4 regions of the Dryocola mayonis genome follow, and region 4 is predicted to be linked to each of the others. Evidence: predicted binding sites of a transcription regulator. Region 4 holds the regulator's gene; each other region holds the start of a gene.
The links. The regulator Fur, encoded in region 4, represses iron uptake genes when iron is present. The targets are predictions, from matches to a motif close to ATAATAATGAGAACNACTATCAA.

Region 1 (7,578 bases), 950 kb from region 4:
GCACGCTCAGGCTGAAGGTGTCTTTCAGGCTCTGCCAGGTTTCGCCGGCGGCGGCCCCCAGCTCTTCAGGCAGGCTGAAGCTTTCGGCGTCGAAGGCTTCGTTGTGTATGTCTTCAGCGGTGTAGAGGGTGTTTAGCGTGCCGACCACCACCTCTTTCGCCATCGCGCCGGTAAACAGGCCGACGGTCGCCTGCCAGTTATCCTCATGCACGCCGATAGGCTTAAGCAGCGGCGTTAAAATGCGGCTGACGGAAGCGAGCGCCGAGTCGTTAATGTTATCGACGGGTTTACCGCTAAAGGAAAAGCTGTTCAGCGCGCCGATGAAAATACTCACCACCACGATGACTTTACCGGCGCGCAGCACGAAGCCCTTCAGGCGCTGCCAGGTTTGCAGCAGCAGGCTTTTCAGGTGCGGCACGTGGTATACGGGCAGCTCCATCACGAAAGGCGAGGCTTCGCCGCGCATGATGGTGTGCTTGAGCATCAGGCCGGTCAGAATGGCCATTACGATGCCAAGCATGTAGAGCGAGAAGACAACCAGCGCGCCCTGCTGGCCGAAGAACGCCGCGGCGAACACCGCGAAGATAGCCAGACGCGCGCCGCAGGACATGAAGGGCGCCATCATGATGGTCATCAGGCGTTCACGCGGCGCGTCGAGAGTACGCGCGCCCATCACCGACGGTACGTTACAGCCGAAGCCGACGATCAGCGGCACGAAAGATTTGCCCGGCAGGCCGAGAGACTGCATAAGCCTGTCCATCACAAAAGCCGCGCGCGCCATGTAGCCGGAATCCTCAAGGAAGGAGAGGAACAGGTACATCATGCCGATTTGCGGCACCAGCGGCAGCACGGTGTTAATGCCGCCGCCGATCCCCTGGGCGAAGAAAATGGTTAACCAGTCCGGGAAGTGCAGCGTGTAGCCCACCCATTGGATGCCGTGGATAAAGATAGCCGCCGAGCCGCCGTCGAAAATAGGCTGCAGCGCGCCGCCGATGTTAATCGCCAGCAGGAACATCAGGTACATCACCAGCATAAACACCGGCAGGCCGAGGAAGCGGTTAAGGATAATTTTATCCAGCATGGCGGTCAGGCGGTGCGGTTCGGCCGTCAGGCTGTTGCTGACGGCGTCGCAGATGGCGGCGATGCACTGGTAGCGCGCATCGGCAATCAGCAGGGCCGGGTCTTCGCCAGCCTCCGCCAGCCGGCTGCGCACGTTTTCCAGCTTATCCGTCTCGCTTCCGGCGAAGGCCTGGCTGTAGATATCGCCTTCCAGCATCTGCAGCGCCAGCCAGCGGCGCTGTTGTTCAGGCATCTGCGCAGACATGTCGGCGGCCAGGCTATCGGCTTCTTCTGATAGCGCCTGCGGGTAGAGCACCAGATCTGACGGGGTATTGGGCAGACGGCGGTCGATGGCCAGCTTCAGTCCTTCAATGCCGCGTCCGCGCGTGGAAACCAGCGGAATCACCGGGCAGCCCAGGCGCGCGGCGAGGGCGTCGATATCGATGCGGATAGCCTGCTTTTCGGCGATATCGAGCATGTTGAGCGCAACCACGCACGGAACGCCGAGTTCCAGCAGCTGTAGCGTCAGGTAGAGATTGCGTTCCAGGTTTGAAGCATCCACGACGTTGATCAGCAGGTCGGCATCGCCGCTGAGGATGTAGTGGCAGGCGATTTGCTCATCCAGCGAGGTTTGCGAAGAGATGGTGGTCAGGGAATAGGTTCCCGGCAAATCGACCAGCGTCACCTGGTGGGCCTGGGTTGAGAACTGGCCTTCTTTTCGTTCGACGGTGACCCCGGCCCCAGTTGCCGACGCGCTGCCGTGAACCGGTAAGCTGGTTAAACAGCGTGGTTTTTCCTGAGTTAGGATTGCCGATTAAGCCGATAGTTAAGTTTTTCATTTTTTTCGTGAACTAAAGAGAGTGAAAACCGGAGCGCGAACGCCCGTCCCGTTTGTCAGACAAGGGCTTCGACGTTTAATAATTCGAGATCTTTTTTACGCAAAACCAAATTGACGCGGCGCGTTTCGATATGAACCGGGTCGCCAAGGGGCGCCATGCGCACAACGTTAAAAGAAGAACCGGGCAGCATGCCGAGGGACAATAATTTTTGACGATAGGCCGGGCTTATTTCATGGGCAAAGCCGGTAATTTTCCACGCGCTTTTCGGTAAAAAATTCATAGGACCTTCTTAGAGCAAGACTCTGATTTATTACTGACGGAGCTACTGTATTCACCGGCACGTCCCTTTGCGCAGCGAGGCTTATTATCTTTTGATAAGAGGAGAAATAACGAACAAAACAATGATAATGAGAATGGTTTCTATCTTCAATAGTTATTTTATAAATGTGCGGGCGTTCACAAAGATTAAATGAAACAAAAAATGTTTTTATTTAAGAACAGGATTTGAAAGGATTTTTTTTCAATTAAGTCCTTTAATGGCAGCCGCTTATTCTGTGAGAAAAAGCATGGTCTATTTATATTTTATCAATGGATGTTGCCTTTGTATTTCACCTGTTAAATATATGATGCCGGTAAGTTTCAGCTTTGAGCGTTTATTGAAATAATATCGCTGAGCCGCGTGGGGCGTTAATTAAAGGATGAGTCCGGCTAATACTGAAACAGAATTAATAAAACGTATGAAAAGGCCTGGGGTAAATGCCGATAAATAAAGGGGCCGATTCAAACGGCCCCTTTTATATCATAATTATTTCTTACCAAACGCGGCGGCCAGCGCATCGCTCATCGCGCTGTTGCCGCTGCCGGCGTTATCCCGTCCGCGCGGTTTGGCCTGCTGCTGGGCCGGGCGACGAGGGTTGTTTTGCTCACGCGGCGCGCTGCCGCGGCGGCTGGAAGCTTCGCCCGGCTGCTCGTCGAGACGCATGGTCAGCGCAATACGTTTACGGGCAAGATCCACTTCCATCACCTTCACTTTGACGATATCGCCGGCCTTCACCACCTTATGCGGATCGTCGATGAATTTATCGGAAAGCGAAGAGATGTGCACCAGCCCGTCCTGATGCACGCCGATATCCACAAACGCGCCGAAGTTGGTGACGTTGGTGACCGCGCCTTCCAGCACCATGCCCGGCGTCAGGTCGTTCATGGTTTCGACGCCGTCGGCGAACTTCGCGGTTTTGAATTCCGGACGCGGATCGCGGCCGGGTTTCTCCAGCTCCTTGATGATGTCGGTCACCGTAGGCACGCCGAAGCGCTCGTCGGTGAACTCGCTCGCCTTCAGGCCGCGCAGCGCTTCACCGTTGCCCATCAGGTCGGCCAGCGCCTGTTCGGTTGCGGCGAGAATACGTTCTACAACCGGATAGGCCTCCGGGTGCACGGTTGATGCATCCAGCGGGTTATTGCCGTGGTTAATGCGCAGGAAGCCCGCGCACTGCTCAAAGGCTTTTGGCCCAAGGCGGCTTACTTTCAGCAGCTGCAGGCGATCCTGGAAGCGACCGTTTTCATCGCGCCAGTTAACGATGTTCTGCGCCATCATGCGCGTCAGGCCCGCCACGCGGGTTAACAGCGGCACCGAGGCGGTGTTCAGATCCACGCCCACGGCGTTAACGCAGTCTTCCACCACGGCGTCCAGCTTCTTCGCCAGCTGCGACTGGCTGACGTCGTGCTGATACTGGCCGACCCCGATGGATTTCGGATCGATTTTCACCAGTTCGGCGAGCGGATCCTGCAGGCGACGCGCGATGGAAACCGCGCCGCGAATCGAGACGTCCAGATCCGGGAACTCCAGCGCCGCAAGCTCGGAGGCGGAGTAAACGGAGGCGCCCGCTTCGCTGACAATCACTTTCTGCGCGGTGACTTTCGGGAACTGCTGCTGCACGTCGAGGAAGAAGCGTTCGGTTTCTCGGGAGGCGGTGCCGTTGCCGATAGCCACCAGCTCTACGTTATGCTTTTCGCACAGCGCGGCGACGACAGCGGCGGCTTTCGCGGCCTGGCCGGTGTGCGGGTAGATGGTGTCGGTGGCGACCAGCTTGCCGGTGGCGTCCACCACCGCCACTTTTACGCCGGTGCGCAGCCCCGGATCGAGGCCCATGGTGGCGCGCAGGCCGGCAGGCGCGGCCATTAACAGATCGTGCAGGTTGCGGGCAAAGACGTTAATGGCTTCTTCTTCGGCGCGTTCGCGCACGGCGCCCATCAGCTCGGTTTCCAGATGCATCAGCACCTTGATGCGCCAGGTCCAGCTCACCACGCCACGACGCCAGGCGTCCGCCGGGGCGTTGTTCAGGCGCAGGCCGAGATGGTCGATAATTATCTGCTCGCAGTAGCTTTCACGCGGCGGCTCGTCGTGCTGCGGATCGGCATTCAGCGCCAGCTGTAAAATTCCTTCGTTGCGGCCGCGGAACATGGCGAGGGCGCGGTGAGAAGGCACGCTGGCGACAGGCTCGCGATGATCGAAGTAGTCACGGAACTTCGCGCCTTCCTCTTCTTTGCCGCTGACCACGGCGGCGACCAGATGCGCGTTTTTCCACAGGTAGTTACGCACTTTTGCCAGCAACGCCGCGTCTTCGGCGAAACGCTCCATCAGGATGTAGCGGGCGCCGTCAAGCGCGGCTTTGGTATCGGCAACGCCTTTGTCGGCGTCAATGTAGCGGGCGGCTTCCTGCTCAGGATCGTGCGACGGCTCGTTCCACAGGGTTTCCGCCAGCGGCTCAAGGCCCGCTTCGATAGCGATCTGCCCGCGGGTACGGCGCTTTGGCTTATACGGCAGGTACAAATCTTCCAGCTCGGTTTTGCTCAGCGTGCCGTTAATGGCGCCGGCTAATTCGTCGCTAAGCTTGCCCTGCTCGGCGATGGATTTCAAAATGGCCTGGCGGCGGTCTTCCAGCTCGCGCAGATAGCTTAAACGTGTCTCCAGCTGGCGCAGCTGGGTGTCATCCAGACCGCCGGTGACCTCTTTACGATAACGTGCAATAAACGGCACGGTATTCCCTTCGTCGAGCAGGCGAACGGCTGCTTCAACCTGTTCGTTCCTGGCCTTTAGCTCACCGGCAATAATGCGGCAGAGTGAATCATTCATCATGGCTTTATCATCTGTGTAGTGCGTTTAATGCGGAAATTTCACAGGACAGTTATACGGACTGGAGGGCGAAAATACCAGCCGCGGCGCCCTGAACAAGAGGATTCGGAAGGATCCGTTACCGACAGCGGACTACTTCACATACTCGATTTTATTGACGTACCAGTGGGCTTCTCCGGCGGGGGTTTGCACCACGGCCAAATCTCCCTCTTCTTTTTTCAGCAGCGCGCGAGCCATAGGCGAGTCGATAGAGATGTAGTCCTTGCGGCCAAAAATTTCATCGTAGCCGACGATACGAAAGCGCAGCTGGCTGCCTTCATCATTTTCAATTTCCACCCAGGCGCCAAAGAACACTTTGCCTTCCTGCTGGGGTGAATAATCGACGATCTTGAGGTTTTCGAGGCATTTCGTCAGATAACGTACCCGGCGGTCTATTTCGCGCAGCCGTTTTTTGTTGTACTGGTAGTCGGCATTTTCGCTGCGGTCGCCGAGGCTTGCCGCCCAGGTGACCTTTTTGGTGACTTCCGGACGCTCTTCGCGCCACAGGTAATCCTTCTCTTGCCTGAGCTTTTCGTAGCCCTCGCGGGTAATCAATGGCGTTTTCATCGTTAGGCCTTCAGGGTGGATAAGAATGCGTTGATTTAAACCGATAAATCAGGGCGATGGCAATGGCGGTGATTTGCGAAGCCGCTCATCGTTTTGGCAAAAAAATCTCTATAACCGTCTGTTTAATATGCTTTGTAACAATTTCGACTAGAATATATACCAGATTTGACTGGTCGTATTGACGCAGTTTTTTAAGAATACGCACTCAACTGTTCGAGCCTTTGGGAGTTATAAGAATGCAAGAGAACTATAAAATTCTGGTTGTGGATGACGACATGCGTCTGCGGGCGCTGTTAGAGCGTTATCTCACAGAGCAAGGCTTCCAGGTCCGCAGCGTGGCCAACGCAGAACAGATGGATCGCCTGTTAACCCGTGAATCCTTCCACCTGATGGTGCTGGATCTCATGCTGCCGGGCGAAGACGGCCTCTCTATCTGCCGTCGTTTACGCAGTCAGAGCAACCCGATGCCGATCATTATGGTCACCGCGAAAGGCGAAGAGGTCGACCGTATCGTCGGCCTGGAAATCGGCGCCGACGACTATATTCCAAAACCCTTTAACCCGCGTGAGCTGCTGGCCCGTATTCGCGCGGTGTTGCGCCGCCAGGCGAACGAACTGCCGGGCGCGCCTTCCCAGGAAGAGGCCGTCATCGCCTTCGGCAAGTTTAAGCTGAACCTCGGCACCCGCGAGATGTTCCGTGAAGATGAGCCTATGCCGCTGACCAGCGGCGAGTTCGCGGTGCTTAAAGCGCTGGTCAGCCATCCGCGCGAGCCCCTCTCCCGCGATAAACTTATGAATCTGGCCCGCGGCCGCGAATACAGCGCCATGGAACGCTCGATTGACGTGCAAATTTCCCGCCTGCGACGCATGGTGGAAGAAGATCCGGCGCACCCGCGTTATATCCAGACCGTATGGGGCCTGGGCTACGTATTCGTGCCGGACGGCTCTAAGGCATGAGGCGAGTCCGCTTCTCGCCCAGAAGCTCGTTTGCCCGTACGCTGCTGCTGATCGTCACCCTGCTGTTCGTCAGCCTGGTGACGACCTATCTCGTGGTGCTCAACTTCGCGATTTTGCCGAGCCTGCAGCAGTTTAATAAAGTCCTCGCCTACGAAGTGCGTATGCTGATGACCGATAAGCTGCAGCTGGAGGACGGCACGCAGCTGGTGGTGCCGCCGGCCTTTCGTCGTGAGATCTACCGCGAGCTGGGGATTTCCCTCTATTCCAACGAGGCGGCGGAAGACGCGGGCCTGCGCTGGGCGCAGCACTATGAGTTTTTAAGCCATCAGATGGCGCAGCAGCTGGGTGGGCCCGACGGAAGTGCGCGTTGAGGTCAACAAAAGCTCGCCCGTTGTGTGGCTGAAAACCTGGCTGTCGCCGAATATCTGGGTGCGCGTGCCGCTGACGGAGATCCATCAGGGCGATTTCTCTCCGCTGTTCCGCTATACGCTGGCGATTATGCTGCTGGCGATAGGGGGAGCATGGCTGTTTATCCGCATACAGAACCGGCCGCTGGTGGATCTGGAGCATGCTGCTTTGCAGGTGGGCAAGGGTATTATTCCGCCGCCGCTGCGCGAATACGGCGCATCAGAGGTGCGTTCCGTTACGCGAGCCTTTAACCATATGGCGGCAGGCGTTAAGCAGCTGGCGGACGATCGCACGCTGCTGATGGCGGGCGTAAGCCACGACCTGCGCACGCCGCTGACGCGCATTCGTCTGGCGACGGAGATGATGGGGCAGGAAGACGGCTACCTTGCCGAGTCGATTAATAAAGATATCGAAGAATGTAACGCGATTATCGAACAGTTTATCGACTACCTGCGCACCGGCCAGGAAATGCCGCTGGAAATCGCCGATCTTAACGGCGTGCTGGGTGAGGTGATCGCCGCGGAAAGCGGTTACGAGCGCGAAATAGAGACCGATCTGCAGGCGGGCGAGCTGCCGG
Region 2 (7,578 bases), 2.0 Mb from region 4:
AGGGAGAGGATATTCGTCTGAAAAGCGATGCCGTCGATAAGCTCAAGGATATCGCTGATGCGCTGCGACTCATCCCGGATTTGCTCCATGGTATGCGTCGCCTCGTCGATACTCTCTCCGCCCCGCGCGGCAACGTCGCTCGCACGAGCGGCAAGCATCTTCGCTTCCTGAGATTTTTCGCTGGTAAGCGAGGCGGCACCGGTGAGCTGTTCCATAGCGCTCGCCGCGACGGGCCAGCGCCGTTGCCTGCTCGTCCGTGCGTTTAGAAAGGGCGGCGTTGCGTTCGATAATGCTTTGCGATGCGCGAAGAACGTGCGCTACGCCTGCGCTGACCTTGCCGAGCGTGTCGCGCATCGTCATAAGCGTGGTGCTGAAGGTTTGCCCGAAAGGCGAATGGCTTGCCCTTTCGCTTCCCGCAAGCGTCAGGCAGCCGGATTCACGATTAATCTGTGCGGCCAGCCGCGCCACTTCGCTCGCCGAACGAGCGTCGTTAGCCATATGAACCGCCATATAAATAAGGATCGCGCTCTGGGCGACAACGAAGATGGCGTGAAACACCACCATATGAAAACCGGTATGCATAAAACAAATGATGCCCAACAGATCCTGCTCCTGCAGATAGTTAAATAATATATGATGTACCGCCGCGGTGGCCGCCCCCATTAATATCGGGCGATAATCGCGATAGGCCAGCAGAGCCGATAATAATACGAATACTGAAAAGTGAAATTCCGTTTCCCCTTCTCCTAATTGAATCAGCAGGGCGGCAAAACCTAATAGCGTAAAGGCGTAAAAAAGCCGGGTGATAAGCCCCCCCGGAAATAAAACTCTGATAAAACTGGAGGTTACAGAAAGTATGCCGCCAACAATCAGCGCCAGCGCCAGGGATTCGTAAAGCCATCCCACGCCCACTGCCACGGCAAATAATCCCCATACCAGCCAGAACATTAAAAGATCCGCATGCTGATAAATACGTTTGAAAGAGGCTATATCAGTTTGCTTTTGCGCTGTGTGAAAAAGAGTCATCGTTGCCATTGCGTCATCCACAATTATTGTTATGAGGTGTTTTCGCGACTTTATTATCGTCTCAGGAAAAAGCGTAGATGCTTTATTGGCGCGGAGTTAAGTTTTTACCGGCTTATAAATAAACTCTGCTTCCTGTTTGTTTAATTTGAATTAAGTCAGCTAAGTGTATGCCTGGGCCTGCAGGCGCCCGACGCCAGGAATAAACTGGAAGGGTTAGACATTTCAGCAAAAACAACCAGGCTTTAAGGATGTGTAAACAAAACGGAGAACGACTAATGGCAAATCACCAGTCTAAAATACAGGATCCGCGCACCCAGTATCATACCGGCGAGTATCCTAAGCAGAAGCAACCGGCTCCGGGGATTCAGGCGAAGATGGATCCGGTTCCCGACTGCGGCGAAAGCACCTATGTCGGAAGCGGAAGGCTCAAGGATCGTAAAGCGCTGGTGACCGGTGGCGATTCGGGTATTGGTCGCGCCGCCGCCATCGCTTACGCGCGCGAAGGTGCCGATGTGGTGATTAACTATCTTCCCGCCGAGCAGGAAGACGCCGAGCAGGTGAAAGTTTTAATCGAAGAGGCCGGCCGTAAAGCGGTGCTGATTCCGGGCGATTTGAGCGATGAAAAATTTGCCCGCTCCCTGGTGCAGCAGGCCGTTAAAGAGCTTGGCGGGCTGGATATCCTGGCGCTGGTGGCCGGTAAACAAACGGCGGTGGAAGAGATTGCCGATTTGACCAGCGAGCAGTTCCAGAAAACTTATGCGGTAAACGTTTTTGCTCTCTTCTGGATAACCCAGGAGGCCCTGCCGCATCTGAAACCCGGCGCGAGCATTATCACCACCTCGTCAATCCAGGCCTATCAGCCAAGCCCGCATTTGCTGGACTACGCCTCAACCAAGGCCGCCATCCTGAACTACAGCCGCGGGCTGGCTAAGCAGGTCGCGGAAAAAGGTATTCGTGTAAACGTTGTGGCGCCGGGGCCAATCTGGACCGCGCTGCAGATTTCCGGCGGCCAGACGCAGGAAAAAATTCCGCAGTTCGGCCAGCAGACGCCGATGAAACGCGCGGGCCAGCCGGCGGAGCTTGCGCCGGTGTATGTGTATCTGGCAAGTCAGGAATCAAGCTACGTTACCGCGGAAGTGCACGGCGTGTGCGGCGGGGAACATTTAGGCTAAAAAAAAATGGCGTGGTTTTTAACCACGCCATCTCTTATTACTGCATATTATTACTGAGCTTTAGTCACTTCCTGTCCTACCAGCCCAATTTTTAAATATCCAGCCTGATGCAGCGTATCCATTACGTTCATCATCGTTTCGTAGTCTACCGTTTTATCGGCGCGGAAGAAGATGGTGGTGTCCTTCTTGCCTTCGGTAGCGGCGGTCAGCACGTTGATCATGCTTTCTTTCGTCACCGGGTCATTGCCGACGAACATGGTGTTGTCGGCCTTAACGGAAAGATAAACCGGTTTTTCCGGACGCGGCTGCGGCTGGCTGGAAGACGCGGGAAGATTCACCTTCACGTCCACGGTCGCCAGCGGCGCTGCCACCATAAAGATGATCAGCAAGACCAGCATTACGTCGATAAACGGCGTAACGTTGATTTCATGCATTTCACCGTTATCGTCGAGATTTTCGTTAAGATGCATCGCCATGGGTTATCAGCTCACACGCAGTTTCTGAGTGGAACGCACCGGACGAGACTGGGAGCTGGCCTCTAAATCCAGATCGCGGCTTTGCAGCAGCAGCACCTGTGCCGCCACGTCGCCCAGCGACGCTTTATAGCCGCCGATCACGCGGGCGAAAATGTTGTAGATAACAACCGCCGGGATAGCCGCAACCAGGCCTATTGCCGTTGCCAGCAGGGCTTCGGCAATGCCGGGCGCGACAACCGCAAGGTTGGTGGTTTGCGTCTGGGCGATGCCGATAAAGCTGTTCATGATGCCCCATACCGTCCCGAACAGGCCGATAAACGGCGAGATGGCGCCGATGGTGGCCAGATAGCCGTTGCCGCGGCCCATATGACGGCCGACGGCGGCTACGCGACGCTCCAAGCGGAAACCGGTACGCTCTTTAATGCCTTCGTTATCTTCGCTTCCGGCAGACAGCTCCAGCTCGTTTTGGGCTTCGTTAATCAATACGGTGCTAAGGCTGCGCGCGCCGAAGGCGGCGGCCATTTCGCTGGCCTCGTCCAAAGAGCGGGCGTTGCTCAACTGCTGCTGTTCACGCTTCAGGCGGCGCTTCTGGGTGAGCAGCTCAAAGCTTTTGCTAAAGAAGATGGCCCAGGTGACGACGGAGGCCAGAATCAGGCCGATCATCACAATCTTTACCACGATGTCGGCATGCTGATACATGCCCCAGACGGAGAGATCCGTCTGCATCAAATTATTCGTCACTCTAACTCTCCACCGCGAAATAATACAAAAACTGGGCGTAATAATATCAAAACGACATCGAATTGATAGTAGTTCTCATTAGTATTTGCAGAGTGCCTGAAATTGTCTATGCATTCCTTGCGTTTACGCAGCAAAACCGCGCGGCCGCCGAATTTTCAGCTTTTTTTGTCAACCTGAAGAAACGGCATGAGGCAGCTTATGTAAACCGTGATAAGTTATGTTTAGACATCCAGACGTTTAAACGGGGTAAGAGGAAATGGCAGCGAAGCACATTGAAACGGCGCTGGTAAACGCCGGTCGCGATAAAAAATTCACCCAGGGATCGGTCAACAGCGTTATTCAGCGCGCTTCATCTTTGGTCTTTGAAACCGTGGAAGCCAAAAGGCAGGCTACAGCGAACCGGGCGAAGGGCGAGTTGTTCTATGGGCGTCGCGGCACCCTTACCCATTTTTCTTTGCAGGAAGCGATGTGCGAGCTGGAAGGCGGCGCGGGCTGCGCGCTCTACCCTTGCGGCGCCGCCGCCGTGGCAAACGCCATTCTGGCCTTTGTTGAACAAGGCGATAACGTGCTGATGACCGGCACCGCCTACGAGCCCAGCCAGGACTTCTGTACCAAGGTCCTCGCAAGGCTTGGGGTGACCACTACCTGGTTCGATCCCCTCATCGGCGCGGCAATCGCGGACCTGGTGCAGCCCAACACCAAAGTCGTGTTCCTTGAATCCCCAGGCTCCGTAACCATGGAGGTTCACGACGTGCCGGCGATCGTGAAAGCGGTTCGCAGCGTCGCGCCCGAGGCTATCATCATGATAGATAACACCTGGGCGGCGGGCATATTATTTAAGGCCCTGGAGTTTGGCGTCGATATCTCCATTCAGGCGGGCACCAAATATCTGATTGGCCATTCCGACGCAATGGTGGGCACCGCCGTTGCCAATGCCCGCTGCTGGGATCGGCTGCGCGAGAACTCCTATCTGATGGGCCAGATGCTCGACGCCGACACCGCTTATATGACCAGCCGGGGGCTGCGCACGCTGGGCGTGCGTTTACGTCAGCATCATGAAAGCAGTTTAAAACTTGCCGAATGGCTGGCCGGGCACCCGCTAGTTGAACGTGTTAACCACCCGGCGCTTCCGGGCAGCAAAGGCCATGAATTCTGGAAACGTGACTTTACAGGCAGCAGCGGACTGTTCTCTTTCATCCTGAAAAAACGCTTAAACGATGAGCAGCTGCAGCATTACCTCAACCCTTTCCGTTATTTCAGCATGGCCTATTCCTGGGGAGGCTACGAATCGCTTATCCTTGCCAATCAGCCGGAGGAGCTGGCTGAGATTCGCCCGGCGGGCGGCGTGGACTTTTCAGGAACCTTAGTTCGCGTCCATATCGGGCTGGAAAACGTCGAGGATCTGCAGGCCGATCTCGCTGCGGGTTTCCAGCGCATAGCCTGAAGTTGCCAGATATGGACACCTCAAGAGACAGAAATTTGTTTGCCGCTGTGATTTGTTGAGCCCGCGATCAAGGTGCCGTGGGCTTTTTAGCGTTACACTGTATCTAAAATAAGGTTCGCCCTGTTTCAGGCGTACCACCTAAGCGGTTCCACAGGATTTTCCATGGCTGTCATACAAAATATCGTCCAGGCGCTTTGGCAACATGACTTTGCCGCCCTGGCAAACCCGCATGTTATTGGTGTTGTCTATTGCGTCATGTTTGCAACGCTGTTTTTAGAAAATGGGCTGCTGCCGGCCTCGTTTCTGCCGGGCGACAGCCTGCTGCTGCTGGCGGGCGCGCTGGTGGCGAAAGGGGTAATGGATTTCGTTCCGACAATGGTGATTTTAACTACCGCCGCAAGCCTCGGCTGCTGGCTGAGCTATTTACAGGGCCGCTGGCTGGGCAACACCAAAACGGTAAAAGGCTGGCTGAGCCAGCTGCCCGCCCAGTATCACCAGCGAGCCACGCATATGTTCGACAGGCACGGGCTGCTGGCCCTGCTCGCCGGACGTTTTCTGGCGTTTGTTCGTACCCTGCTGCCGACCATGGCGGGCATTTCCGGCCTCAGCAACCGCCGTTTCCAGTTCTTTAACTGGCTGAGCGCCCTGCTGTGGGTTGGCGTGGTGACAAGCTTTGGCTATGCGCTGAGCATGATTCCTTTTGTGAAGCGTCATGAGGATCAGGTGATGACTTTCCTGATGATCCTGCCCATCGCCCTGCTGGTTGCCGGTCTGGTCGGCACGGTGTTCGTGGTGCTCAAAAAAAAAGTTAGGCTCGCGTAGCTAAATCCCCGGCCAGCCGCGCCGGGGTTTTTACATGGTGCGCATGCGCGCCACATCCTCACCCGGCGTCACGCCGAAATAACGCTTAAACTCGCGGCTAAACTGCGAAGCGCTCTCATATCCCACCCGCACCGCGGCGGTACTGGCTTTTAATCCATCGTGTAAAATCAGCATCCTCGCCTTATGCAGCCGGTAGCTTTTCAGGTATTGCAGCGGCGAGGTGCTGGTGACGGACTTGAAGTTATGGTGAAACGCCGAGACGCTCATGTTGGCCCTCCGCGGCGAGCTGGTCAACGGAGAGGTTCTCGGTGTACTGCGTCTCGATGCGCCTGAGCACGCGGCTTATCAGGCTGAAATGGGTCTGACGGCTGACCAGCGCCAGCAGCGCGCCGCCTCGCGGCCCGGTGAGAATATGGTAGAGAATTTCGCGCACGATCTGCTTGCCGAGGATACGCGCGTCCAGCGGGTGCTCCAGCACATCTAACAGGCGTTCCACCGCGCACAGAATTTCATCGGAAAGCTCGGCTGAGTTAATCCCCGTAGAGCAGGCCTGCGGATGGAAAAGATCGTCCTCACCGATATCCATCAGCAGGTCCTGCAGCTGCAGAATATCGACTTTAATGCGCATTCCCGCCAGCGGCACCTCAGGAGTCGCAAAAGTTTCACATTCGAAGGGTAAAGGTACCGTAAGCAGCAGATATTCGTTTGCGTCGTAGCGAAACACGCGATCGTTGATATAGCCCGTTTTGTGGCCGGAAAAGAGAATCACAATCCCCGGCTCGTACATCACCGGCGTTCTGGCATTAGGCTTAGTGCCGTACAGCAGGCGCACGTCGGGCAGCGCCTGAAGCGCGCTGCTTTCATTTTCTATCAGATGATTAATTTTCTGCGTCAGCTGCTGACAGATCGTTTTCCGGTTCATTTTTATCCGCTCCACAAGGCTTTTTTAGCTATGACAGTGTGCGACGAACAGGATTTTTTCTCCAGCCGCGTGGAGAAATGGGCAAGACAAAGGCAGGAATATGCATTGAGGGATAGCGTGCGTGAGCCGACAATGGGCCACATCAAAAAGCGACAGGCGATGTCTTTTTTCACCCACCTACCGGGAATCTGATAATGAACAATTTTAATCTCCATACCCCAACCCGCATCCTGTTTGGTAAAGGCGCAATTGCTGAACTGCGCGACCAGATCCCTGCCGGCGCCCGCGTGCTCGTCACCTACGGCGGCGGCAGCGTGAAGAAAAACGGCGTGCTGAATCAGGTTTATGCCGCGCTGGAAGGCCTGGACGTGCTGGAGTTCGGCGGTATCGAGCCAAACCCAACCTACGAAACGCTGATGAAAGCGGTCGATATCGTGCGCAAAGAGAACGTAAGTTTCCTGCTGGCGGTCGGCGGCGGCTCCGTTCTGGACGGCACCAAGTTTATCGCCGCCGCGGCGAACTATCCGCTGGAAAGCGATCCGTGGAATATCCTGCTGACCCGCGGCGAAGACGTTAAAAGCGCCATCCCTATGGGTTCCGTACTGACGCTGCCGGCAACAGGCTCCGAATCAAACAAAGGCGCGGTGGTTTCCCGGCGCGCAACCGGCGACAAACAGGCGTTTATGTCCGAGCACGTTCAGCCGGTCTTCGCCGTGCTCGATCCGGTTTATACCTACACCCTGCCTGCGCGTCAGGTTGCAAACGGCGTGGTGGACGCTTTCGTTCATACCGTTGAGCAGTACATCACCTGGCCTGTCAACGCCAAAGTACAGGATCGTTTTGCGGAAGGCATCCTGCTGACGCTGGTTGAAGAAGGCCCGAAGGCGTTGAAAGAGCCGGAAAATTACGACGTGCGCGCAAACGTAATGTGGGCCGCGACCATGGCGTTGAATGGCCTGATTGGCGCAGGCGTAC
Region 3 (7,578 bases), 350 kb from region 4:
GACCGGCTTGCCGGGTAATATTTTTTGAATTTCCGGCTGCATGTAGGCAATTTGCGGACCAAGCAAAATAAGATCCGCCACGCCGCCCTTTTCGCCCGCCAGGGTTTCAGGAAATGCTTCAATAAGCACCGGCACCTCGTATTTCTCGGCCTGGGCTTTCATTTTTGATACCAGCAGTGAAGTGGACATGCCGGCGGAACAAAACAGATAGATGACTTTCTTTTCCATGACGAAACCCTCGTATTCCAGATAGATTGCAGGTGAGACAAATATCCCTCTTTGTCTGACAGGTTGACGGGCCAATAGCCGAAAATATAAAATTACTGATTGTCTCTGCTTGCAAGGAGTATACGGCATGCGGTGAAACGGGGATAATTCTCAGCGGGTAAAAATTGTCTCTCCTTGACTATGCCTTATGACCCTCTTCACATTTCGGGCAAATAATTCGCGCAAAGAAAAAAGCCCAAACCAGGTTTGGGCTTTTCGAATCATTTATACCAGGAATCAGTCGTAGGCGTTTAACGTCCGCTGGCAAAGGGCCGAACGGACACAATCTTGTTTACCGAAACGTACTACGCCTACCATCTCGTCTTCTTCGAAACGCGCCAGCGCATCGCTTAATCCTGACTGTACGCCCGCAGGTAAATCACACTGCGTAATGTCGCCGTTTACGATGACCGTCACGTTTTCCCCAAGGCGCGTCAGGAACATTTTCATTTGCGCTGCGGTAACGTTCTGCGCCTCGTCAAGAATCACCACCGCATTTTCAAAAGTACGCCCGCGCATATAGGCGAACGGCGCAATCTCTACTTTGCCAATTTCGGGTCGCAGACAGTACTGCATGAAAGACGAACCCAGCCGACGCACCAGAATGTCATACACGGGGCGGAAATACGGTGCGAATTTTTCCGCGATATCGCCGGGCAAGAAGCCGAGATCTTCGTCAGCCTGCAGGACCGGACGCGTAACGATTATCCTGTCGATATCCTTATGAATCAGGGCCTCAGCGGCTTTCGCCGCGCTGATATAGGTTTTACCGCACCCCGCTTCCCCGGTGGCGAATATCAGCTGCTTTCTTTCGATGGCGTTAAGATAGTGCTCCTGAGCCTCGTTTCGCGCGGTTATCGGCGAGTTGTCGCGGCAATCCCTCGCCATACCAATAGATTCTACGCCGCTCATCTGCACAAGCGTGGTGACCGATTCCTCTTCACGTTGCCGGTGGCTACGTGAATCTCGTCTTAGCACTCGTTTTGCTTCACGACGAGCCTTGATCACTGCTTTCTGTCTTCCCATGGATGGCACCTTACAGTTGGTTTCACTTCCCGCGTCACGCTGCTGGACGCGATTATGCTGACTAACGGATGAGGTTTGGCTTCCTTGTAAGCCATGAACTGCCGGTTGAGATGATGCGCCAGTCAGGCGACAAGCGCCGCTTAGCGCAACCTTGACACGTTGAGGTGTTATGGAGTCGGGAAATTTAGCGGTGAAGATAGCGAAGCCGGAGGATAAGCCTCCGCGCTGGTTGGTGCGGGTAAGATGTTTTTTGAGCCGTCCAGTACAGGACCCTACCATTCGCGATCTCCAATGTGATTGAACTTCACAGCCGGGAACTACCGCTCATGCTTTAAGTACATCAAAAATTATCTAAAATGCAACATTGATTTTACTTTAAATCAACATAATCGTTCCGCTGCGGGCTGAAAACGTTATGTCACACCTATATTACAGTTTTATATCAACGGGATGCTCATAGCCAATACTGATGGATAATTTTATGCCGAATTGTTAGCAAATGAAAAATTAGCGGCGCAAGGATATCTGTAACGAATGGCGCAGCACCGTCCGGGCCGGGCAAGCGTCAGCGCCACCCGACGATGGCGGTGGATAGCGCCTTCGCCTGTCCACCCTGCAAAACACAACGATCAGGCCTCGATCAGCCCCTGCCCCAAATAATGCTGCTTATCCACCGCGCCCGGCAGAGCGAAGAAATAGCCGCCGCCGATGGGCTTCACATACTCTTCCAGCGCCTCGCCGTTTAGCCGTTTCTGCACGGCGAGAAAACCTTTTTCCAGATCGTGCTGATAGCAGATAAACAACAGCCCCATATCCAGCTGGCCGGATTTGGACACGCCGAGGGAGTAGCTGTAGCCACGGCGCATCATCAGGTTCGCCTGCGTTTCCTTCGTGCGCGGGTTCGCGAGGCGGATATGGGCGTCCAGGGCAATCACGTTGCCGTCCGGATCGCCGGCGTAATCAGGTTCATCGTGCTCGTTGTGCATACCCAGCGGCGCGCCGCTGTGTTTTTCCCGGCCAAAAATCGTCTGCTGCTCTTTAAGCGGCGTACGATCCCAGGACTCCACGTGGAACTGGATGAGACGAATGGCCTGATAGCTGCCGCCGCTGCACCAGGCGGGTTCGCCCTGCTCTTTTGTCACCCAGACGACGTCATCCATCAGCCCGGCGTTGCTGCTGTCCGGATTGGCGGTGCCGTCTTTAAAGCCTAACAGGTTGATCGGCGTTTCCTTGCCGCGGCTGCGCGCCGCGTGGTTGGAAATAAAACCCTCGCGCTTCCAGCGCACGCTTAACAGATCCGGGGTGTGCTTGATGATGTCGCGCAGCGCGTGAATAACCGTATCGGCGGTATTGGCGCAAATCTGCAGCAGCAGGTCGCCGTGGCACAGGCTGGCATCAAGGGAGTCGTTAGGAAAACGCTCCATCTTCTGCAGCTTTTTCGGCTGCTGCGCCCGCAGGCCAAAGCGCTCGTCGAACAGCGTGGCGCCCGCCGACAAAGTGATGGTCAGGTTATCCGGAAAAATCTCCGCGCCGAGGATGCCGGAATCCATCGGCGGCATACGCGGATTCGGCGTTTCCGGCGCCGCGCCGCCGGTAGTGAGGAAATCGAAGCGCGCAGTCAGCAGCCGAAACAGGCGTTCAAGGTCGGCTTTATCCGCCGCCAGTACGTCAAAGGCTACCAGCATCATGGACGCCTGCTGCGGCGTAAGAATGCCCGCCTGGTGCAGGCCGTAGAAGGGCTGCTTTTCCATTCGCGCATCGGGCGGCAGCGTGCCCGGAGACGTTTGCGTGTTTGCCGCATGCGCCACGGGGCAGCCGCCGGTAACGGCGAAGGCGCCCCCGAGGGCGCCCAGCTTTTTCAGTAACTGACGGCGCGCCGGTTGATGCGCGCCTTTGGTACTTTTATCTTGCATATACTTAGTCCAGGCCCAGCACGCCACGCAGCTGGGACAAATCTTCCGCCAGCGCCGTCACCGGCCCTTTTAACGCGTTGCGGTCGGCATCGGTCAGCTTGTCATAGGTTTCATAGCCGTCTTTGGTGCGGTATTTCGCAAGAATGGCGTCCACTTTTTTGAAGTTGGCGTCAACTTTCGCCAGCAGCGGCGCGTTCTCTTTGCTCAGTAAAGGCCGCAGCAGGTTGACGATTTTCTGCGCGCCGTCCACGTTCGCCTGGAAGTCCCACAGGTCGGTGTGGCTGTAGCGATCTTCTTCGCCGCTGATTTTGCTGGCCGCCACTTCTTCAATCAGCCCTGCCGCGCCGCCGACAACTTTGCTCGGCGGGAAGGCCAGCTCGGAGATGCGGGTTTGCAGATCCAGCACGTCGGCGTTTAGCTGCTCAGCGTATTTTTCCATGCCTTTTGTGGAGTTGTCGCCAAACAGCGCTTTCTCGAGGCGGTGGAAGCCGGTGAATTTCGGATCGTTTGCTTTTTGCTCATAATCGTCTTCGCGGGCGTCGATGCTGCCGTCCAGGTCCGAGAACAGCTCAGCAATAGGTTCGATGCGCTCGTAGTGCTGGCGCGTCGGCGCATACAGGGATTTTGCTTTTTCGATATCCCCGGCTTTGACCGTATCGGTAAAGGCTTTGGTGCCTTTTACCAGCTCGGCCACTTCCGCGGTCACGTACGCTTTGTATTCGGTAATCGGCCCGGCGAGCGCCAGCAGGTCGTTCTTCGGCGCCGCCTGCTCGCCGGAGGCTTTCACCACCAGCTTGCCTTTCGGATTGCTGAGCAGGCCGCAGGTCATGTCGTACTCGCCCGGCTGCAGGTTGGCCGTCATTTTTTGCGAGAAGCCCGGCGCGATATTTTCACGCTCTTCGACCACCATCACCCCTTTTAAGATCTCCCACTCCAGCGCTTTCTGGCTGTTGTTGAGAATAACGAACTGGGTCTTACCGGCGTTTACCGTGATGTTCATCGGCTCGCACTGCTTATCGGTAACGGTGACCTTCACCTGCGGAACCTCTGCCGCGTGAGCGGCAAAAGCGGAAGAGATAAGAGTAAACAGCGCAATATTCAGCGCCTTAAGACGAAACTGTGCGGTCATGGCCAATCCCTTTTAAATATAAGTATGTTGTAACTAAGTGACGGGTTCCCGCCACAAACGGGTTAACGAACGCTATTGGTCGCCTGGTTGTGCAGGCGCGGCGGCATGGCGAACAGCACCAGAGCCGGAATCAGGTAGATAAAGTACATCGCCACTTCGCTGACGGTTGGCGCTTCCTGATAGCCGAAGATCCCTTCCAGCAGCGTGCCGGTCAGCGAATGCGTGGAAAGCACGTCGCTGAGATCAAAGGCAATATTCTGGAAATGGTTCCACAGGCCCGCTTCGTGGAAGGCGCGAATCGCCCCCGCGGCCAGCCCCGCGGCCACCAGCAAAATAAACAGGCTCGTCCATTTAAAGAACGCGCCCAGGTTCAGGCGGATGCCGCCCCAGTAAATCAGGAAGCCAAGCACGATAGCCGTGGCCAGCCCAAGCATCGCGCCGAGCGGCGGCATCATGCCCACGTCCTGCTGGAAGGCCGCCAGCAGGAAGAACACCGACTCAAGACCTTCACGCGCCACCGCGAAAAAGACCATCAGGATCAGCGCCCAGCCGTGGCTGCCCGAGCCCTGCAGGGCGTTATCCACCGCCTGCTCGAGCTGGACCTTCACGTTGCGCGAGACTTTGCGCATCCAGAACACCATCCAGGTAAGGATCGTCACGGCGATAACCGCCACTATGCCTTCGAACAGCTCCTGCTCTTTTTGCGGGAACTCGCCGGTGGTTTCGTTGATGAAAATCCCCAGCGCCAGGCATAAAGCGGCGGCCGCCACTACGCCAATCCACATTACGCCAATCCATCGACCGCGTTGGGTGCGCTTTAAGTAGCTGGCGATCAGGCTGACGATCAGCGCCGCCTCCAGACCTTCGCGTAACATGATGAGAAACGGAACAAACATTCCTGACACCTCGATTGTGAAATCAGGTCAAATGACGTAAAGAAGAGTAAACCAGAACGATAGTGATTATCATTACCGTAAAAGGAAAAACAAGAGGATTGTGAAGTTAATTATCTCGGGATGTAAAAAAGGCCGGGAAGCCCGGCCCTGAAAGGCAATTTATTCTGCCTGCAGCCTTGTTGGCGGCGCGGAATGATAAACATCATCCGCCTCGGCAAAGCGTTTTTGCATGGTGGTGGAAGGCGCTTTACCCAACAGGCTCACCACTACGATGCCGATGCTGGCGAAGATGAATCCGGGGATGATTTCATACAGGCCCAGCCACGCGAACTGTTTCCAGACGATAACCGTCACCGCACCTGTAACCATACCGGCAAGCGCGCCGTTACGGGTCATGCGCGACCACATGACGGAGAACAGAACGACCGGGCCGAACGCCGCGCCGAAGCCCGCCCATGCGTAGCTCACCAGGCCCAGCACGCGGTTTTCCGGATTGGCCGCGAGGGCGATGGCGACCAGCGCCACCACCAGCACCATCGCGCGTCCTACCCATACCAGCTCTTTCTGACCCGCGCCTTTGCGGAAGAAGGCCTTGTACAAATCTTCGGTAATCGCGCTGGAGCAGACCAGCAGCTGGCAGCTCAGCGTTGACATTACCGCCGCCAGAATCGCCGAAAGCAGCACGCCGGCAATCCACGGGTTAAACAGCAGCTGCGCCAGTTCAATAAATACGCGTTCGCCGTTCTGGTTAACGGCGTCGGCCTGTGCGGGGTTGTTAGAGAAGTAAGCAATGCCGAAGAAGCCCACGGCGCACGCGCCTGCCAGGCAAAGGATCATCCACGTCATGCTGATGCGGCGGGCGTTTACGATGGTGTGGTGGGAATCCGCCGCCATAAAGCGCGCCAGAATATGCGGCTGGCCGAAATAGCCAAGGCCCCAGCCCATCAGCGAAATGATGGCGACAAAGTTAAGGCCCTTGAGCATATCGACGTTTTCGATGCTTTTCTGCTTGATGACCACAAGCGAGTCATCCAGACCGCCGACGGCCAGAATCACCATCACCGGGGTGAGGATCAGGGCGAAAATCATCAGGCTGGCCTGCACGGTATCGGTCCAGCTCACCGCAAGGAACCCGCCGACGAAGGTATAAATGATGGTAGCGGCGGCACCCGCCCACAGCGCGGTTTCATAGCTCATGCCGAAGGTGCTTTCAAACAGGCGCGCCCCCGCCACAATGCCGGATGCGCAATAAATCGTGAAGAACAGCAAAATAACGACCGCCGAGATAATACGCAGCAGGCGGCTTTTATCTTCAAAGCGGCCGGTGAAATAATCCGGCAGCGTCAACGCGTTATTGTTTACTTCGGTATGAACGCGCAAACGGCCCGCCACCAGCTTCCAGTTAATATAAGCGCCAACGGTTAAACCAATTGCGATCCAGCTTTCAGAAATACCGGAGAGAAATATCGCGCCGGGCAACCCCATTAATAACCAGCCGCTCATATCAGAAGCGCCGGCGGATAACGCGGTCACCAGGCTGCCCAGACTGCGGCCGCCGAGAATATAATCATCGAAGTTTTTGGTTGAGCGCCAGGCGATAAACCCTATCAATATCATGCCAAAGATATAAACAAGGAAAGTCACCAGCATTGGTGTACTCATGGTCATGCAAGTTCTCCAGATTTGTTTACCGGTTTTTTTTATAAGAAATAAACCGTTGTTGCCTCACCGGAACGAAGTGCGGCTTGTTGTCGTGTCAGTTCGCGACCGTATCCTGCAGGAAGCCGGTATTATTCACAAACGATTTAACACGGCATTCACAAGAAATTCACCCCACAAAAAATACCTTTTTCACGGAGGTTGCACTCGCTCACGCTTTTTGCGGTTGCACCTCATGAAAGTGTTAACTATGTCGGTAAATTCCCCTCGTCTGCAAATAATTAGCCAGATCGCTTTCTTATTTTAAATTTAACAATTTCACTCTTTTCCCGGCCTGTTATCTGGCTCACATTTAACAAGGTTGCACAAAGTTGCAACATGGTGGATATTGCCGGGTAACTTTTGCTGTCACCTCTTTTAAATCTTGCACAAGGGAGTCTTTGGCATGGGCACCACTACCATGGGCGTTAAGCTTGACGAAGCGACTCGCGAGCGTATTAAGCACGCCGCTTCACGTATTGACCGCACGCCACACTGGCTAATTAAGCAGGCGATTTTTAACTATCTTGAACGCCTGGAAAATAACGACGAACTGCCAGAACTGCCCGCTTTGCTCGCGGGCGCCGCCAATGAAAGCGAAGAGTCGCCGCCGGTCCCCGAAGAGACGCATCAGCCTTTCCTCGATTTC
Region 4 (7,578 bases):
CAGGTCCTGCTCTTTCACGCGGCCGCAGGCCCAGGCCTCGTCAAGAGACAGACGCTTCACCTCTTTCAGACCGCCGGCCAGCAGCGCGTTTGCGCGCTCTTCGATAACCTTAGTGACGTTAGTATCAGCCGGGCCACCGTTAGGCGGATTGTATTTGATTCCGCCGTCTTCAGGCGGGTTATGGGAAGGCGTGATAACAATGCCGTCCGCCTGCACGCCGCCCTTTTTGTTGTGCACCAGAATCGCGTTAGAAACCGCAGGCGTTGGCGTGTAGCCATTCGCCTGCTGGACAATGACATCCACACCGTTGGCCGCCAGGACTTCCAGCACGGAGATAAACGCAGGCTCAGACAGGGCGTGAGTGTCTTTACCGACATAGCACGGGCCGGTGATGCCGTTTTTAGCACGATCTTCAGCAATCGCCTGAGCAATCGCCAGAATATGTGGTTCGTTAAAGCTATGACGAGCCGCACTGCCGCGGTGGCCGGAGGTGCCGAACTTCACCGCGTGTTCGCTATTGCCCGCTTCTGGTTTCAGCACGTAGTACTGGGCCGTTAGCTGGGCTACGTTAATCAAATCGCTCTGTTGCGCAGGTTGACCTGCACGGTTGTGGTTAGCCATTGGCCCTTCCTTTTGACGCAGATTAAATAGTGCCGCAAACCTTCTCAATCAATTCCGCCGGGAACTGCATTGATTGCATGATGTGTTCAATCATGCTGCATTTGCGGCCCGTATTAGTATTGGTGATAACCCAGTATGGCGTACCCGGAACGTGTTTTGGCTTGGTCTGATTGCCATTAGCCAGCAGCGTTTGCTCGTTGCCGGCAAAGTAGACGCGGGTACGGCCGTGCAAAGACTCGGTGGCTTCGCCAAAGGTTTTTGCATCCAGCTGATAGAGCGTTGAAAGCACCATCATGAAACGATTAACGGCTTTCTTTTGCTCCGCATACTCATCAGAGAGTAGCAACTCACGCACGGCGCGCACGCGATCGCGCGCCCGATTCACGGGTTTCTCTTCGGAAGCAGGTGTTGCCGCAGAGGGTGCGGAGTTCGCCGTCGGGGAAGTGGTCGCTGCGGGAGTCTGACCGGCGGTAAATTTCAACATACGCCGTAAAATATCGGACGCGCTCTCGCCAATGTGTTGCGTGTGGCTGGCAATATAGCGATACAGCTCGTCATCAACTTCAATCGTTTTCATCTTCATCCAGTGCGATATCTTATTCTGAATACAAGTCGTTGGGATTATAGGAGCAAATCCCAACAGCGGGTAGCGCCAAACAGGTGCCGCCTGATAAAGCCAGATTAAACTGAATGTTTGCGGCACTGCGGCAGGAATAGCTTCATGATACCCTAACCCTACGAATCAAAAAAAAGAACTTTGCCATGAAATTAAACGCTCGCCTGCAAACTGCGCAACAATCGACTAGCAATTCCCCTATCGTTCTCATTCACGGCCTGTTTGGCAGCCTTGACAACCTCGGCGTGCTCGCCCGGGATCTGGGGCAGGATCATACGCTGCTGCAAATCGATCTGCGTAACCACGGCCAGTCTCCCCGCAGCGATGAGATGAATTATCCTGCGATGGCGCGCGACGTGCTGGAAACCCTGGACGAATACGGTTTTGAGCAGGCGATAATTATCGGCCATTCCATGGGCGGTAAAGTGGCTATGGCTTTAACCGCTATCGCCCCTGAGCGCATTGATAAGCTGGTGCTGATTGATATCGCGCCGGTTGACTACCAGGTGCGGCGCCACGATGAAATTTTTGCCGCTATTAACGCCGTGAGCCGCGCCGGTGCGAAAAGCCGCCAGCAGGCCGCCGCGTTAATGCGCGAGCATATAAAGGAAGAAGGCGTGATTCAGTTTCTGCTGAAATCCTTTGCCGAAGGCGAATGGAAGTTCAACGTGCCGGCGCTGTGGCAGCAGTATGAGCATATCGTCGGCTGGCAGCCTGTTCCCGCCTGGGACGGTCCCGCCTTATTTATCCGCGGCGGCGCTTCGCCTTATGTAGATGAAACGCACCGGGACGCGCTGCTGGCCCAGTTCCCGCAGGCGCGGGCGCACGTTGTTGCCGGCGCAGGACACTGGGTTCACGCCGAGAAACCGGAAGCGGTTTTACGCGCCGTTCACCGTTTTATCGATGATTGCGCCAAAAACTGATTAAAAACAGACCGACCGGCCGCAAGATGCGGCTAACGCGTTGGCGCGCCGGACTCCCTGATGTATGATGGCGCGCTTAAATGCGCCGGAGCATTCTGCTCGCAGCATCCCGAATTTCCTGTCAGTACTCTAATCATGGCAAAAGAACAAACGGACCGTACTACAATAGATCTGTTCGCGGACGAGCGTCGCCCGGGGCGGCCAAAAACCAATCCGCTAACGCGAGATGAGCAGCTGCGCATCAACAAACGTAACCAGCTCAAACGCGATAAAGTACGCGGCCTGAAGCGCGTTGAGCTGAAACTCAACAACGAAGCGGTGGATGCCCTTAACCAACTTGCTGAAGCCAGAAACATCAGCCGCAGCGAGCTGATTGAAGAGATGTTATTAGCCCAGCTAAAGCAGCATCTGAGCTAGCCGTTCGCTATTTCGCCCCGTCATCAAATAAAAAACGGCGCTTAAAGCGCCATCATGTTGCAGACTGTGCACAGCGCTGTGATAGCTGTTTCCGCACCCTGACCTGTTCTGCTATCATTGCCCCATCTGTGGGCAATTCTCCGCCACCATACCATTAAGTTTCAAGAGGTTATTTAACTCATGGCAATCGTAGGCATTTTTTTCGGCAGCGATACCGGTAATACCGAAAATATCGCAAAAATGATTCAAAAACAGCTCGGTAAAGATGTTGCTGAAGTGCGTGACATTGCAAAAAGCAGCAAGGAAGATCTCGAAGGGTTCGACATTCTGCTGCTGGGCATCCCTACCTGGTACTATGGCGAAGCGCAGTGCGACTGGGATGACTTCTTCCCGACTCTTGAAGAAGTGGATTTCAACGGCAAGCTGGTTGCGCTGTTCGGCTGTGGCGATCAGGAAGATTACGCGGAATATTTCTGCGACGCGCTGGGCACCATTCGCGACATCATTGAACCACGCGGCGCGGCAATCGTAGGCCACTGGCCGACGGCGGGCTACCACTTCGAAGCGTCGAAGGGTCTGGCTGACGACGACCACTTTGTAGGCCTGGCCATTGATGAAGACCGTCAGCCGGAGCTGACCGCCGAGCGCGTGGAGAAATGGACCAGGCAGGTTGCGGAAGAGCTCAACCTGGCCGATATCCTCAACGCCTGATGCGTAACGGCGCAGGCCAAGGTTTGCGCCGTATTGATAGGCATTACCAATGAAAATAATCGCTACATTTTTGTAACTTTTTTGTCTATCCCTGTACAATACCCCACAGGTCGCGTTTGCTGCACCGCCAGCAAAGGGTGACTCAGCCACGATTTTTTAGCTGTTATGCTTTAACTTACAGTTTCTATTTAGACGTGGCTGTACTATACCCTCAAAAGAAGGGTATATAATGAAACGCATTCACTTAACGCTCAACGAGTCCGAGCATAACGTTAAGCAACAGGACAATTTCCGCATGACTGACAACAACACCGCATTAAAGAAGGCCGGCCTGAAAGTCACGCTTCCGCGATTAAAAATCCTTGAAGTGTTGCAGGGACCGGTTAACCATCACGTCAGTGCGGAAGACTTATACAAACGTCTGATTGATATGGGTGAAGAGATTGGTCTGGCCACGGTTTACCGCGTGCTGAACCAGTTTGACGACGCGGGTATCGTTACCCGCCATAATTTCGAAGGCGGCAAGTCGGTTTTTGAACTGACTCAGCAGCATCATCACGACCACCTGATTTGCCTGGACTGCGGCAAAGTCATTGAATTCAGCGATGATTCAATCGAAGCCCGCCAGCGTGAAATCGCGACCCGCCACGGGATTCGGCTGACTAACCACAGTCTTTACCTGTATGGCCACTGCGCCGAAGGCGACTGCCGTACCGACGAAAACGCCCACGAAATCAGCGAGAAGTAATCCGCACTCTTGCTTTCCCTTCGGGAAAGCAGAGACAAAAAACCGGTGAGGAAACTCACCGGTTTTTTTATGGGCCAGAGAAACTTAACAAGCCGGGCGCTTTTGCGCCCGGCTGCCCATCAGAAGATAGTGAAAGGTGCGATAACGAGGAACTTCACGTCGCGCTCATCCTGGAAGATGTTGCCGTAGCCGCCGCCCCAGCTTGGGATATCGGAATGGTTGTCATACTGGGTAAAGTGCAGCTTAAACAGCGTGCCTTTCGCTCGGCCATCCTGAACGGTATATGACGCATCGAGGCTGTAAGAGGATTCCTTCAGACGGCGATCGGCGTCGTAGTAGCCATCGGTCGTTGGCGTGGAGCTGGGTTTTGCATCCCAGGCGTAAACGTAAGATGCGCCCACCGCCCAGCCGGCCAGATCCCAGTTGCTCAGGTCATACATCGCGCCCGCGAACAGCGCTTTTTCGCCGTTGGCGTTAAAGTCGGAGCGGTTATCCCACCATACATCAAGACGCCCGTTTGAGGAGGCATAGGTTGGGGTCATACGCTGCAGGAAGAACCCCTGCTGCCCTTCGGCCTTCACCATGGTTCCTTCCAGACGCAGGTCGACCTGACCAATTTTGTAACCGAGGGTTAGCGCCTGCAGCCAGGCTGTGCCGTCGTAAATATCGTTAATGCCGCCGTCTGAGACTTTGTCCCTGGTCCCGTAGAACTGGTAGCTGGTGGTCAGCGGGCTGCCAGCGATATCAAATTTGTAGCTTGCTTTGGTAAAGTACTGGTCAATGTACCCTTCTGCCTGACCGAAGGCCGCCTCAAGCACCAGATCGTTTTTGAAGTCATACTTTGCGCCGATTGAATGCAGGTAGTCGACTTTGGTGTGCCTGTCGTTCTGATAGAACTTGTCCATCTCCAGATGCCATGGCGCTTTATATTCGTTCGTCCACATATAGGAGAAGCTCAGCGCGCCCGCATCGCCGTAATCGAAACTGGCGCCGGCTTCAGCGCCCTGATAGGTGCCCGGCATAAAGCTCCAGTGCGGAGCCAGCAAAGTCTGGCCGGTTGGCTGAATGTAGCCCGCCCGCGCCCAAACCGGCCCGTATTTAAATTTCGCCGCCGCCTTATAAAGGCTGATTCCGCTCTTGTCGCCGGAATAGTCTTCGTCATAGGCTTTATTTTTTGATGAGAATGCGATTTCGTTCGGGTGCCCGCTGTCGCCATTTTCCGCCATTTCAATCGCGGTAAAGGCCGCAATATCCAGACCAAACATATCGGCCACATAGCCGGACTGGAAATCCAGGTTGGCGTTCCAGGTCGAATGGGAAAGGTTGGTTTCGTATTTACTGGTATTAACGTCTTTACGGTCACGCTCACGCTGCCAGTAATAAATACCGCCGGTGAGGGTTGAATCATCGATAAATCCCGCGGCCGCCGCCTGCGGAACGGTAACCATACCTGAAAGCGCCGTGACGCCTGCAATTGCAAGCGCCAGCGCGCTACGTTTGCCCTTAAACGTACGCATATTGAAATCCTCTTTGACGTATAAATAATCACCCGGCGTAAAAACGCCTGACGGCGAAAAATAAAAAATGCCTGACGGCTAAAAGCGGTTAAGAATATTTCCCCCGCATGACTGCTAAGCAACAGACTATTTTTCGCGACGCGAATTATCAACGACTTTGTAAGAGTTAATTTCCATATTATGACGAAGAGCACATAATCTATGTGCATTTGTAACAAGTTGCTTTATCAGCGTTTTATAGCGCAAAATTAAATTTAATTACTATATTCGCAAAAATGAAAGCGCTCCCATAAACGCTAATGATAATTTTTCCAGATTAAGGTCAAGGGCAGACAATTATTAAATAAGGCGTCGATGCCAATTAATTCGCACCGCGAATGTTAATAACTATTTAAATCGCTGATCGTTAAGCGAAAAAAAACGCCGCATAAAGCGGCGTTGAATACAGGGGCTCAAGCGATTAATCGCCTATTTTTGCCCAGGTGTCACGCAGGCCAACGGTGCGGTTAAAGACCAGTTTGGTAGCGGTTGCATAACGGCTGTCGAGGCAGAAATACCCTTCGCGCTCAAACTGATACGCTTTACCCGCCTGGGCGTTTTGCAGGCCTGGCTCAACGAAACCTTGTTTGATAACCAGCGACTGCGGATTGATGGTCGCAAGGAAATCTTCCGCGCTGCCCGGGTTTGCTACGCTAAACAGGCGATCGTAGAGACGAATCTCCACCGGCAGCGCGTGGGATGCGCTTACCCAGTGAATAACGCCTTTCACTTTACGGCCGTCCGCCGGGTCTTTGCTCAGGGTTTCGGCGTCGTAGGTGCAATACAGGGTGGTGATATTGCCTTGTTCATCTTTCTCTACGCGTTCAGCTTTGATCACATACGCGTTGCGCAGGCGTACTTCTTTGCCCAGCACCAGACGCTTGTACTGCTTGTTAGCTTCTTCGCGGAAGTCTGCGCGGTCGATGTAGATCTCACCGCTGAAAGGCACCTGGCGGCTGCCCATTTCAGGCTTGTTCGGATGATTTGGCATGGTGACCATTTCTTCCGCGCCCTGCGGGTAGTTTTCAATGATGACTTTTACCGGATCCAATACCGCCATCGCGCGCGGAGCGTTCTCGTTCAGATCGTCACGAATGCACGATTCCAGCGCCGCCATCTCGACGGTGTTGTCCTGCTTGGTGACGCCGATGCGTTTGCAGAACTCACGGATGGAAGCGGCGGTATAACCACGACGACGCAGGCCGGAGATGGTCGGCATGCGCGGGTCGTCCCAGCCTTCGACAATCTTCTCGGTCACCAGCAGGTTCAGCTTACGCTTGGACATGATGGCGTATTCAAGGTTCAGGCGAGAGAACTCGTACTGGCGCGGATGAGCCGCAATGGTGATGTTGTCTAACACCCAGTCGTACAGACGACGGTTGTCCTGGAACTCCAGCGTACACAGCGAATGGGTGATACCTTCCAGCGCATCGGAAATGCAGTGGGTGAAGTCATACATCGGGTAAATGCACCACTTGCTGCCCGTCTGATGGTGCTCGGCGAACTTAATGCGGTAGATCACCGGATCGCGCATCACGATGAAAGGCGAGGCCATATCAATTTTCGCGCGCAGGCAGGCGGTGCCTTCGGCGAATTCGCCGTTGCGCATTTTCTCAAACAGGGCGAGGTTTTCCTCGACGCTGCGATCGCGGTAGGGGCTGTTTTTGCCCGGCGCCGTCAAAGAGCCGCGATATTCGCGGATCTGCTCAGGCGTCAGCTCATCGACATACGCCAGGCCTTTGTTAATCAGCTCAACGGCATAGTTAAACAGCTGGTCGAAATAATCAGAGGAGTAGCGCACGTCACCGGACCAGTGGAAGCCCAGCCATTCTACGTCGTGCTTAATAGAATCAACGTATTCGATATCTTCTTTTACCGGGTTGGTGTCATCGAAACGCAGATTGCACAGCCCCTGGTAATCCTGTGCGATACCAAAGTTCAGGCAGATAGATTTTGCATGGCCGATGTGCAGATAGCCATTTGGCT

Region 1: the regulator Fur is predicted to act here: its motif matches at 2,300-2,322, upstream of feoA (ferrous iron transporter A).
Region 2: the regulator Fur is predicted to act here: its motif matches at 3,478-3,500, upstream of exbB (tol-pal system-associated acyl-CoA thioesterase).
Region 3: the regulator Fur is predicted to act here: its motif matches at 5,288-5,310, upstream of efeU (iron uptake transporter permease EfeU).

Annotation. Positions count from the first base shown of each region.
Region 1 covers NZ_CP150452.1:324,539-332,116, forward strand. Annotated here, with positions in the region: partial or broken gene feoB (Fe(2+) transporter permease subunit FeoB) at 1-1,898, opposite strand, end outside; gene feoA (ferrous iron transporter A) at 1,954-2,178, opposite strand; gene WLO32_RS01450 (Tex family protein) at 2,704-5,034, opposite strand; gene greB (transcription elongation factor GreB) at 5,164-5,637, opposite strand; gene ompR (osmolarity response regulator transcription factor OmpR) at 5,874-6,593, shown strand; partial or broken gene envZ (two-component system sensor histidine kinase EnvZ) at 6,590-7,578, shown strand, end outside.
Region 2 covers NZ_CP150452.1:3,562,491-3,570,068, forward strand. Annotated here, with positions in the region: gene WLO32_RS17250 (methyl-accepting chemotaxis protein) at 1-158, opposite strand, end outside; gene WLO32_RS17255 (hypothetical protein) at 70-1,035, opposite strand; gene WLO32_RS17260 (SDR family oxidoreductase) at 1,302-2,198, shown strand; gene exbD (TonB system transport protein ExbD) at 2,249-2,674, opposite strand; gene exbB (tol-pal system-associated acyl-CoA thioesterase) at 2,681-3,415, opposite strand; gene metC (cystathionine beta-lyase) at 3,672-4,859, shown strand; gene yghB (DedA family general envelope maintenance protein YghB) at 5,022-5,681, shown strand; partial or broken gene WLO32_RS17285 (AraC family transcriptional regulator) at 5,712-6,603, opposite strand; gene yqhD (alcohol dehydrogenase) at 6,798-7,578, shown strand, end outside.
Region 3 covers NZ_CP150452.1:1,617,633-1,625,210, reverse strand. Annotated here, with positions in the region: gene WLO32_RS07845 (PTS sugar transporter subunit IIB) at 1-228, opposite strand, end outside; gene phoH (phosphate starvation-inducible protein PhoH) at 505-1,293, opposite strand; gene efeB (iron uptake transporter deferrochelatase/peroxidase subunit) at 1,923-3,206, opposite strand; gene efeO (iron uptake system protein EfeO) at 3,211-4,335, opposite strand; gene efeU (iron uptake transporter permease EfeU) at 4,398-5,231, opposite strand; gene putP (sodium/proline symporter PutP) at 5,391-6,899, opposite strand; partial or broken gene putA (trifunctional transcriptional regulator/proline dehydrogenase/L-glutamate gamma-semialdehyde dehydrogenase) at 7,336-7,578, shown strand, end outside.
Region 4 covers NZ_CP150452.1:1,270,431-1,278,008, reverse strand. Annotated here, with positions in the region: gene pgm (phosphoglucomutase (alpha-D-glucose-1,6-bisphosphate-dependent)) at 1-621, opposite strand, end outside; gene seqA (replication initiation negative regulator SeqA) at 644-1,198, opposite strand; gene ybfF (esterase) at 1,384-2,160, shown strand; gene ybfE (LexA regulated protein) at 2,296-2,577, shown strand; gene fldA (flavodoxin FldA) at 2,758-3,288, shown strand; gene fur (ferric iron uptake transcriptional regulator) at 3,584-4,036, shown strand; gene chiP (chitoporin ChiP) at 4,156-5,553, opposite strand; gene glnS (glutamine--tRNA ligase) at 6,014-7,578, opposite strand, start outside.